Regions from separate parts of the Haloimpatiens massiliensis genome, predicted to be linked through region 1. Evidence: riboswitches for the same ligand, from Rfam matches in the RefSeq annotation. Region 1 holds a riboswitch; each other region holds the start of a gene.
The links. Region 1 has a riboswitch for FMN ahead of C1715_RS12615 (ECF transporter S component). Riboswitches for the same ligand answer to the same signal wherever they lie in the genome.
Positions count from the first base shown of each region.

Region 2: it holds a riboswitch for FMN, as region 1 does, so the genes downstream of both, ribD (bifunctional diaminohydroxyphosphoribosylaminopyrimidine deaminase/5-amino-6-(5-phosphoribosylamino)uracil reductase RibD) here and C1715_RS12615 (ECF transporter S component) in region 1, are expected to answer to the same signal.
Region 3: it holds a riboswitch for FMN, as region 1 does, so the genes downstream of both, C1715_RS14595 (ECF transporter S component) here and C1715_RS12615 (ECF transporter S component) in region 1, are expected to answer to the same signal.

Region 1 covers NZ_LT854640.1:922,191-925,473, forward strand. The annotation lists gene thiW (energy coupling factor transporter S component ThiW) at 1-183, opposite strand, end outside; TPP riboswitch at 493-598, opposite strand; gene C1715_RS12610 (DUF4064 domain-containing protein) at 709-1,068, opposite strand; gene C1715_RS12615 (ECF transporter S component) at 1,315-1,965, opposite strand; FMN riboswitch at 2,095-2,234, opposite strand; gene C1715_RS19485 (hypothetical protein) at 2,412-2,558, opposite strand; gene C1715_RS12620 (DUF5694 domain-containing protein) at 2,817-3,283, opposite strand, start outside.
Region 2 covers NZ_LT854637.1:221,197-224,479, reverse strand. The annotation lists gene ribE (riboflavin synthase) at 1-19, opposite strand, end outside; gene ribD (bifunctional diaminohydroxyphosphoribosylaminopyrimidine deaminase/5-amino-6-(5-phosphoribosylamino)uracil reductase RibD) at 158-1,264, opposite strand; FMN riboswitch at 1,604-1,717, opposite strand; gene C1715_RS04210 (spore coat associated protein CotJA) at 2,012-2,215, shown strand; gene C1715_RS04205 (spore coat protein CotJB) at 2,227-2,502, shown strand; gene C1715_RS04200 (manganese catalase family protein) at 2,515-3,087, shown strand; gene C1715_RS04195 (adenosylcobinamide amidohydrolase) at 3,152-3,283, opposite strand, start outside.
Region 3 covers NZ_LT854640.1:1,355,645-1,358,927, reverse strand. The annotation lists gene tsaE (tRNA (adenosine(37)-N6)-threonylcarbamoyltransferase complex ATPase subunit type 1 TsaE) at 1-25, shown strand, start outside; gene tsaB (tRNA (adenosine(37)-N6)-threonylcarbamoyltransferase complex dimerization subunit type 1 TsaB) at 22-720, shown strand; gene rimI (ribosomal protein S18-alanine N-acetyltransferase) at 722-1,165, shown strand; gene C1715_RS14595 (ECF transporter S component) at 1,495-2,145, opposite strand; FMN riboswitch at 2,231-2,346, opposite strand; gene C1715_RS14590 (lysophospholipid acyltransferase family protein) at 2,915-3,283, opposite strand, start outside.

The DNA.
Region 1 (3,283 bases):
GACACCAATAAGTGTAGCACAAAGCAGTGAATACCAAGGTCCAAGAATAACAGAACATACTATGTTAATAAAATGTGCCATAGGACACATGCCTTCAATACGAAGAATCGGTGAAATCACAACTCCCATTGCCACCAACATTGCAAGCATAAGTTTTTTTAATAATTTTGAGTTTTTTTCCATAATAAAATACCTCCCTAATAATATTCATTTTCCCAATATGTTATATAGGGAATAAACACCATTATCGAGGTATAGTTTTATCGTAACTAAATAGCAATTCCCTATATGACATAAGCCATACTGGTCGGTCGAAGCTCAAAAGCCTCCTCTCACCTTGAAACACAAGTTCCCTCGCTATTTAGTTGTATTTTGCAATATTAGCTCAGGGCGCTCCTCCTTCACTAATCAAAAATATTCTCTTTGCAGCATAAAAAATGAGATACACCAAATAAGGCACATCTCATTTACACTCATAAGATATATAAACAAATAGTATAAACTAAATATTTCCTTACGTCGGCATTATCCGAATCAAGTTATGGGTCGAAGCATAAACTTCCTCTCAGCCTGCAACCAAGCTCCCCTTTTTAGAAATTGTATCATATAAATTTTTTAAATGCAACACAAAGGTAAAAATATAGAAAAATATGAAACTGCAAGAACTAAAAAGAACCGCATTAGCGCTTCTCTAGTTTTGTTAATAAACTATTGTATTATCTGCTCATTTTTAGATTCCACTTTTCTAGTAAGACACATTATTCCAGCTATCAAAAATAATATCAATGAGGCAACATTAAGGAGATTACATAAAAAAACTCCAACTCCTGCAATTATCATCATTATGCCAGAAACTTTACTATTTTTATTTACTCTACAAGCAAAAACTAAACCAACTATTGATAATATTAAACCTATAATATATATTACTGTGAATACAGTCTCAGTACTCTCTACTGGTTCATTTCCTAACAACAAAGAAATAGCTCCAACCAAAGTTATAAATGTTATTATTATACCTAAAATTCCCCCTATAAGTCCTAGTACAAATTCAGCTGTTCTTTTCATAACGATTCCCCCTAATATATCATATAATAAAATTATATATTATTTATTCCAATATTAGAAGTATTAACCAATTAAAAATTTTAAATATAAGTTTTAGTATTCCTTTTTAGTTGATTTAGTTTTCTATATTCAATTAATACTACTGAATTTTATATAACAACTAACTTATATGGGTATATGGAATCATCCAGTTTAATTGTTTCATTTAACTTTTTGAACACTATAATAGCTACTACAATAAAATAATTATATTGTTCCATTTAATACTAATACTAAAAGAATACATGTAACTAGTATTAAACCGGAAATAAGTGTCACCCCAAGGTTAATTTTTTTAACTGGATTAGATTTCGATGACTCAGGAATAAGGTTACTTCTTCTCAAGGAATTTACTAAAGGTTTATATAAAAGCATAGTTAAGGCTGCATTTAATCCACCCTTTAAAAGATTAAAAGGTAAAAATGCTGGAATCAATAGTTTTGCCACAGCTTCTCTAGGATACCCTAAATAAATTGGAGCAATAAGATAATTCCAAAGAAGCATAACTATTGTCATTAAAATACTTCCAGTAATAAGTCCATATACAGCTCCCTTAAGTGTATGATTTCGTTTATAAATATAACCTGCTGTACATGCAAAAGCACATGTAGAAATGATATTCATAATAAAACCTATAAAACCAGTATCACTAACAGTGAACATTTCCACAAAAGAAACTAGCACTGAAATAATAAATGCTGATAACGGACCAAAAATAAATCCTCCAATAGTAATAATAACATCTTTAGGATCATACTTTAAAAACATTACTATAGGAATACGTCCTAAAACCATAATAATATAGGCAATAGCACTTAACATTGCCAATGTTGTGAGTTTTTTAGTGTTTGTTTTCATTTTACATTCCCCCTAAAAATAGTAACACCTGAAAGAAATGTCTTTCAGGTGTTAATTGCAATTAGGTGGACAATTAGAATTGTAAAAAAATGAAACACAAAAAAAGTAATCATTTATTACAATCAATTAACACGCCTTCTTTTATCCAGACTATACTGTCGGTCTTGGAATTTCACCAAGTCCTAACTTGGACACATGCCAAGTTCTGCATTCTCATGCTCGCGGACTATACCGCCGATCGGGAATTTCACCCTGCCCTGAAGACATTATATTCAAATGTTCTAGAAACATTATACCATTAATAATAATATTTTCAAGTACCCTCTTAAAACTAAACCACTTACTTGTATTAATTTTCATATGTATAATTAAAACTGAAATTAGTATTTAGTATAATTAAAAAGTACAATATTGGTATAAAGTACTTGGATTAAGCAGTCGCTTATTTATACTCTATCTTTGCATATATTTTTCTTTAAAATTTCTAAAAATGATATCTCTTTCTTATTGCTATTTTCCCTTTTAGGTTTAGGCTCAACTCTTAGTCTTTGTTCATAATATTCATTAGTTTCTATTATTTTATTAACTCGCATCTTGAATCCCTCCATATATATATACGTAAGGATTTTAATATTTAATGGGGTGCTAAATAACTCTTTAATCCTAATAATACTTTTTAACAAATAATCTTCAAGATAATTCCAGATATTTAGAAAGCACTTAGGAGTATCCATTTTCCCGAGTGCTTCCTAAGGGGCACGTTATTGCTATAACGCTATTTTTATGCAACTTAATAATTTATTGCACTTTATTTTATACACATTATCTATTATTGTGACTTAACTATTATCTTAATCATTAGATAGAAGCAGTTTATTAACATCTACTAACTCAACCATATTACTCTCTCTCAAAAATTGATTTAATAAATAGATATGACTGCTTCCTATAATTACTAGTATTCTGTCATCAGCTGATTCTACCAAACGACAAATGTTTGAAAAAAGCGTTAAGTTGCGTTGATACCACCATGTTAACCAACTAATGCCAACATACTCTCTCACATAGCCAATACGAGCCATATTGATATACAGTTCATGACTTTTTTTAATTTTATCTGGTTCATTATAACTTTGATACATCTCTAATATACTTTTATTTGCATTATTATTAAAAACTTCTTTTTGAAAAATTTCATTAAATAATTCCGGCTGATTTGTTTTTGTCCATTCATATACTTCACCAAAAGGTCTAGTAGCAACGCCTACATCCATCCAATCAATAGGATATATTCTTTCGTGGCCTAATTCTGAAGCTA
Region 2 (3,283 bases), on a different contig from region 1:
CTATTATTCCTGTAAACAACAGCTATTCACCCCTCCCCTAACATAATTACATGAAAGCCACTATATTTTATGTAATAGTTATTAGTTCATTTATTTTAGATAAAGTTACTCTATCTATGCTAGGTATTTTTCATTTATTCACCATCATATTCATCTATCAGTTCCCTAGCTTATTATTAACTAGTGCCTCTATTAAAATATCTCCTGAAATATTTTTAACCTCTATCTTTCCTAACTCAATACACTCTTTCATAAACTCTACTCCATCACCTTCTACAGGAGTTTTTGCATCTGTCCCTCCTATTATTTTAGGAGCTATGAAACACATAAGCTTATCTACAATCCCTTCCCTTAAAGCACTGTAGTTTAAAGTACCTCCCCCTTCTAAAAGCACACTGTCAACTCCCATTTCCCCTAGTTTATTCATTAAATATTTAAGATCTACTTTTCCATCCTTTCCAGGAGTTTTTATAACTTGAACCCCCTTTTGGGCTAAAGCCATTAACTTTTTATCCTCTACCTCTTGCCCCACAGCCACCACAGTTTTAGCAGTAGAACTTACATTAATCACTTTAGAATCTAATGGTATTCTTCCATGGCTATCTACTACTACTCTCATAGCATCCTTACCACTACCATTATTTAATCTAGTAGTTAAAGAAGGATTATCCGCAAGTACAGTGCCTATGCCCACCATTACAGCTGATACTCTATGCCTTAATTCGTGAACATACTCTCTAGATATTTCATTTGAAATCCACTGGGAATCTCCTGTTTTACAGGCTATTTTTCCATCTAAAGTCATGGCAGTTTTCATTATGCAAAAGGGCATTCTAGTAGTTATATATTTTATAAATATCTCATTTACCTTTCTTATTTTTTCCTCTAATACCCCCACTTCAACTTCTATTCCAGCCTTTTTTAATATGTCTATTCCCCTTCCACATACCAATTCATTAGGGTCCTTCATACCTATAATTACTTTTTTTATACCACTTTTTACAATTTCATTTGCACAGGGTGGTGTCTTTCCATAGTGCGAACAAGGTTCCAAGGTAACGTACATATCTGCACCTTTAGGGTCTTCCTGACAGTTTTTAAAGGCATTTACCTCAGCATGTGGTCCTCCATAAAATTCATGATAGCCCTCACCTATAATTTTGCCTTCCTTCACTATCACTGCTCCCACTAAAGGATTTGGATTTGTATATCCAGCACCCTTTTTTGAAAGTTCAATGGCTCTTCTCATATATTCTATTTTCAAAAAATCACCTCTTTTAAAACACTATTGGTAAAATCAAAGGGATGTTTCCACTAGGAGAAGTGGTATTCAAGATTTGTAAACTATTACAGCGTTTAAAACTTAAAGTTTTAGTAAAACTACACTAAACTTTATTTGAAATGTGAAATTTAATCAGTTTATTAAACCACAAAAGGTACACTATGGAGTATTTATGAATTTTATCCTCCCTGCCTTTATAAAAGCTCAAAACAATAAATTTCACCATTAACACAAAAACCCTGAAGATAATATATCTCCAGGGTCCATAATCACGCTAAATAAATTCAATTAAAGAGATGCTATATAAAGCTATAAAGCATATCTTTCCTTCTCCCATCCAGACTATACTGTCGGTCTTGGAATTTCACCAAGTCAGTCAAAAGACTCGCGGACTTTACCGCCGGTGGGGAATTTCGCCCCGCCCTGAAGGTTTCACCATATTAATTTAAATAAAGTATAACACTGCTGTTTTTTCATGTCAATGTATTTTACGTTAACTTTTTACATGCATGTTTTTTCCTTTGTACACTATTTTTCTACCTCTATATACTTTACTTACAACGGTATTATATCTACTATACAAGGTCATTGAACCTCCATAACGTAAAGCCCTTTCATCCTCGATTACAAGGGTATGAACGAGATTTTACGGGTTGAATTATAAACTGTTAACACATATACCTATATATGAATAGTATATATTGTAAATAATAACTGAGGTGGAGGAATATGTATCAATCATTCAATCCATGTATGGACTATATGCCTAATCCAATGGTTAATCCTTATGCTAATATGAAAAAAATAAGGCTAACTAGAGCTTTTATACCTGATCAACCTTATATTTCTTTGTTTCCATTGGATGAAGCCCTAAAAAAGGGAACTTTATTCCCTAATCTTTATATACCTTACCCAATAAAATCTAAGGAATAGGAGGAGTTATAATGGCTAAAATGTGCTATGACGACAATGACCGCAGTAAAATGATGAAAAAAATTAAAGAATTAGAATTTGCAGCTGTAGAATTAAATTTATATTTAGATAATCATCCTAACAATCAAAGAGCTCTAAATGACTATAATATGACTACAGATATGTTGATGGATATGAAAGAAGCCTATGAAGTAAAATACGGTCCATTAACCAACTTTGGTTATGCCAAAAGTACTCCTTCTTGGAAATGGGTAGAAGAACCATGGCCATGGGAAATAGGGGAATAAGGGGGTTGTCGTATGTGGATATATGAAAAAAAATTAGAATATCCTGTTAAAATAAAATCTAAAGATTTAAAAATGGCTAAATTTCTTGTAACCCAATATGGGGGACCGGATGGAGAATTAAGCGCTGCTATAAGATATTTAAATCAGCGATACACCATGCCAACAGGAAAGACTAAAGGTTTGTTAACAGATATAGGTACAGAAGAACTAGCTCACGTAGAAATAATTTGTGCTATGATATATCAATTAACTAAAGATGCAACTCCAGATGAATTAAGGGAAGCTGGCTTAGGTGCACATTATGCACAACATGACAATGCTTTGTTCCCATCAGATGCTAGTGGAGTACCTTGGACTGCTGCCTATATTCAAGCACTAGGTGATCCTGTAACAGATATACATGAAGACATGGCTGCAGAACAAAAAGCTCGTGCAACATATGAGCATCTTATAGACCTTACAGATGACCAAGATGTAAAAGATGTTCTTAAATTCCTATGGGCAAGAGAAATCGTACACTATCAAAGATTTGGTGAAGCACTAGTAGATGTATATGACTATATAGATAGTAAAAAATTCTTTTAGGTCTATAATATATGTAGTAACGTTAATAAAGGTTGTTGGTATAGCCAGCAACCTTTTGGGGTTATTAAACATCAAAATATATCTTCATCAACTTATCTACAGATGCATTAATGGCATTATAAACTGCTGTAGCTAGCATCTCTCCAAATAAAACATGCTTACCACAATATCTTATTTTTCGGCCTTGTCCGTTAAA
Region 3 (3,283 bases), 430 kb from region 1:
TTACGTAAAGGAGATTAAAATATGAGAATTTTAAGTATAGACTCTTCAACAGAAGTAGCAAGTTGCGCTGTACTTGAAGATGCTAAAGTTTTAGGAGAAATAACTTTTAATTATAAAAAACAACATTCAGTAATTCTTATGCCTATGATAGAAAATCTACTACAAAATATAGGTTTAAATATAAACTCTATAGATGGATTTGTTTGTTCAAAGGGACCTGGCTCATTTACTGGCTTAAGAATTGGAATGGCAACTATAAAAGGCCTTTGCCAAGGATTAAATAAACCTTTAGTGAGCGTATCTTCTTTAGATTCTCTTGCTAACAATTTAGCCTATACCTCTGGCTTAATATGCCCTATTTTAGACGCTTTAAGAGACAATGTTTATACCGCCCTATTTACATTCCATAACGGAAAATTGTGCAGAATAACTGATTACATGGCTATCCATATTGATGAATTAATAAATATTATAAAAGAAAAAAATTCTACAGTTACTTTTATAGGAGACGGCACTTACAAATTTTCATCTAAGTTAAGAAACTCTTTGGATCAGTGCTTTTTTGCTCCTACGCATTTGAATATAATGAATTCTGCCTCATTAGGCCAGTTAGGTATGGAACTTTTTAAAGAAAATAAGACTGATGATATATTAACTGCTAGTCCCGTCTATTTAAGAAAATCACAAGCTGAAAGAGAATATGAAAAAAAGAAGGAATAATATGAATGATATAATAATAAAAAATATCTCAGATGAATATATTGACACAGTTCTTAAAATAAATTCACTTAGTTTTAAAGACCCTTGGTCTAAAAGCTCATTTACAAAAGAATTAGAGAATAAATTTGCTCACTATATAGTAGCCCTTATAGATGACTTAGTGGTGGGATATGTTGGTATATGGGCCATACTTGATGAAGCTCATATCATAAGCATAGCGGTGCACCCTAATTATCGCGGTTTAGGTATTTCATTTCACTTAATGAATGGTATTTTTGATTTATGTAGAAATCTTGGGGTAAAAGAACTAACATTAGAAGTTAGAACATCTAATGTTGCCGCTCAAAACTTATATAAGAAGTTTGACTTTAAAGAAGAGGGGATTAGAAAAAAATACTATTCCGATGGAGAAGACGGTTTAATAATGTGGAATAGAAATATATAAATTAAATCCCCAGTTTAAACTAATAATTAGTTAAAAACTAGGGATTATTTATTTAACTTTCACAGGTAAATTTCATACCCTTATTATTCTTTAATTTAAAATTTATATTTTATAACTAAAAAAATTTAAATTATTTATTATGATTATCCCACAAAAAGTATTAAATTACTTTAATTATGAAATTTCTCTGGAATGACTTGCATAAGAAGCAAAGGAACTGTTTAAATTTATTGTTCCGAGCTCTTATGCAAGTCATGGAGGAGAAATTTCATAATTCCACCACATTGTACCCTTTTATGGTTTAATCTTTATTATATACTCTTTATTTTTTATTTATTTCCTATACTATTGTTGATATTTTTTTCAAAATCCTCATTTGCTATTTTTATTTGTTCCTTGTGTAGTATTGGAGAAACACTTTTATATACCAATCTAGTCATAACACATACTATAGCTCCCTTTATTAAGTTAAAAGGAATTATAGCCCAAATTATAAGTGTACCTAAATTTATAACCTTTGGGTTTACTTTAGAACTCATACCTATTACTGAACTTATAGGAAATCCTAATACTTTTTCATACATTGGCAATAACACCAAAAGATTCACTATAGCTGCACCCAAACTCATGACTAATGTGCCTGCAATTAATGCTATAACTGCACACTTCTTGTCCTTCTTTCTATTGTAAATAAGCCCAGCAGTTATTACCATCATTGAACCTACTAAAAAGTTTGCAAACTCTCCTATAAAAGCTGTTGTACTTGCAAATAATCCATGAAGCACATTTTTCATAAATTCAATTATAACCCCAGCTATAGGCCCGAACGCAAAGGTTCCAATTAGTGCTGGTAAATCACTTATATCTATTTTAAGGAACTCAGGGAATATAGGTATTGATACTTCAATAAACATAAGTAAAAAAGCTATTACTGCTAATAATGATATTTTGATATTTTTGTTTAATTTTGAGTTTTTCATAAAAACCCCTCCCAGTTTTATCGAGGAATATTTTGGGAAAATTAAAAGCCCTGAAATAATTCAGGGCTCAAAAAACAAAATAAGAATTTCTCCTCTCCCATCCAGACTCTAACTGTCGGCTTCGGAATTACACCGAATCTGCCTTACGGCTCGCGGGCTATAACCGCCGGTAGGGATTTTCACCCTGCCCCGAAGATATATTATATTTTAAATATTACTAATTTTTCACTTATATTATATATTATATTTCATAAGATTTCAATATATTTTACTATATGATTATCCCACAAAAAGCATTACATTACCTGAATTATGAAATTTCTCTGGAATGACTTGCATAAGAAGCAAAAGAACTGTTTAAATTTAATTTTAGAAATTCTTCTTTTAGACAAATAAAATTATCGTAAGCCTGGCAAGGACGCCAGGCTAGCGAACCTGAGGCAGGACGCTGAATGTGAGCGTTAGATAATTTTATATGGCTAAAAGATTAGAATTTCTTAAATTAAATTTATTGTTCCGAGCTCTTATGCAAGTTATGGAGGAGAAATTTCATAATTCCATTACATTGTACCTTATTGTGGGTTAATCACTATATATAATTTACATTAACTTTAATGTAGAATAATACTTTTAAATTAAGAATTTAGAATGTAAATTGAAATTGCTATACAATTCTTTAATTTATATTTTATTAAAAACTCCTAAAGGAGTTTTATCATTAATTTTAAATTTTAAGTTTTATATTTTCAATGAAAAACTACTTATATTGCTATCTTTCTATTCCACTTAATATAATCTTTCTAACGTCCTCAGCTAAGGTAGCTTTTTGTTCTCTATCTAATTCTCTAACCTTTATACCTTTATGTATTTTAATTGTTACATCTGCCGGAATAAGACCTTTTCCACCATTTCCTTCCCATGCCTTATATGTCCCATCAATTGTAACAGGCACTACCATAACCCCTGCCTTAGTAGCCAATTTCATACTTCCTTTTTTAAATTCTCCTACGGCACTGCTTTTACTTCTAGTTCCCTCTGGGAATATAACCATATTATTGCCATTTTTCAATATGTTTACTCCCTCTTGTATGGACTTCAAAGACTCTCTAACATTTTTTCTATCCATAAATACACAATG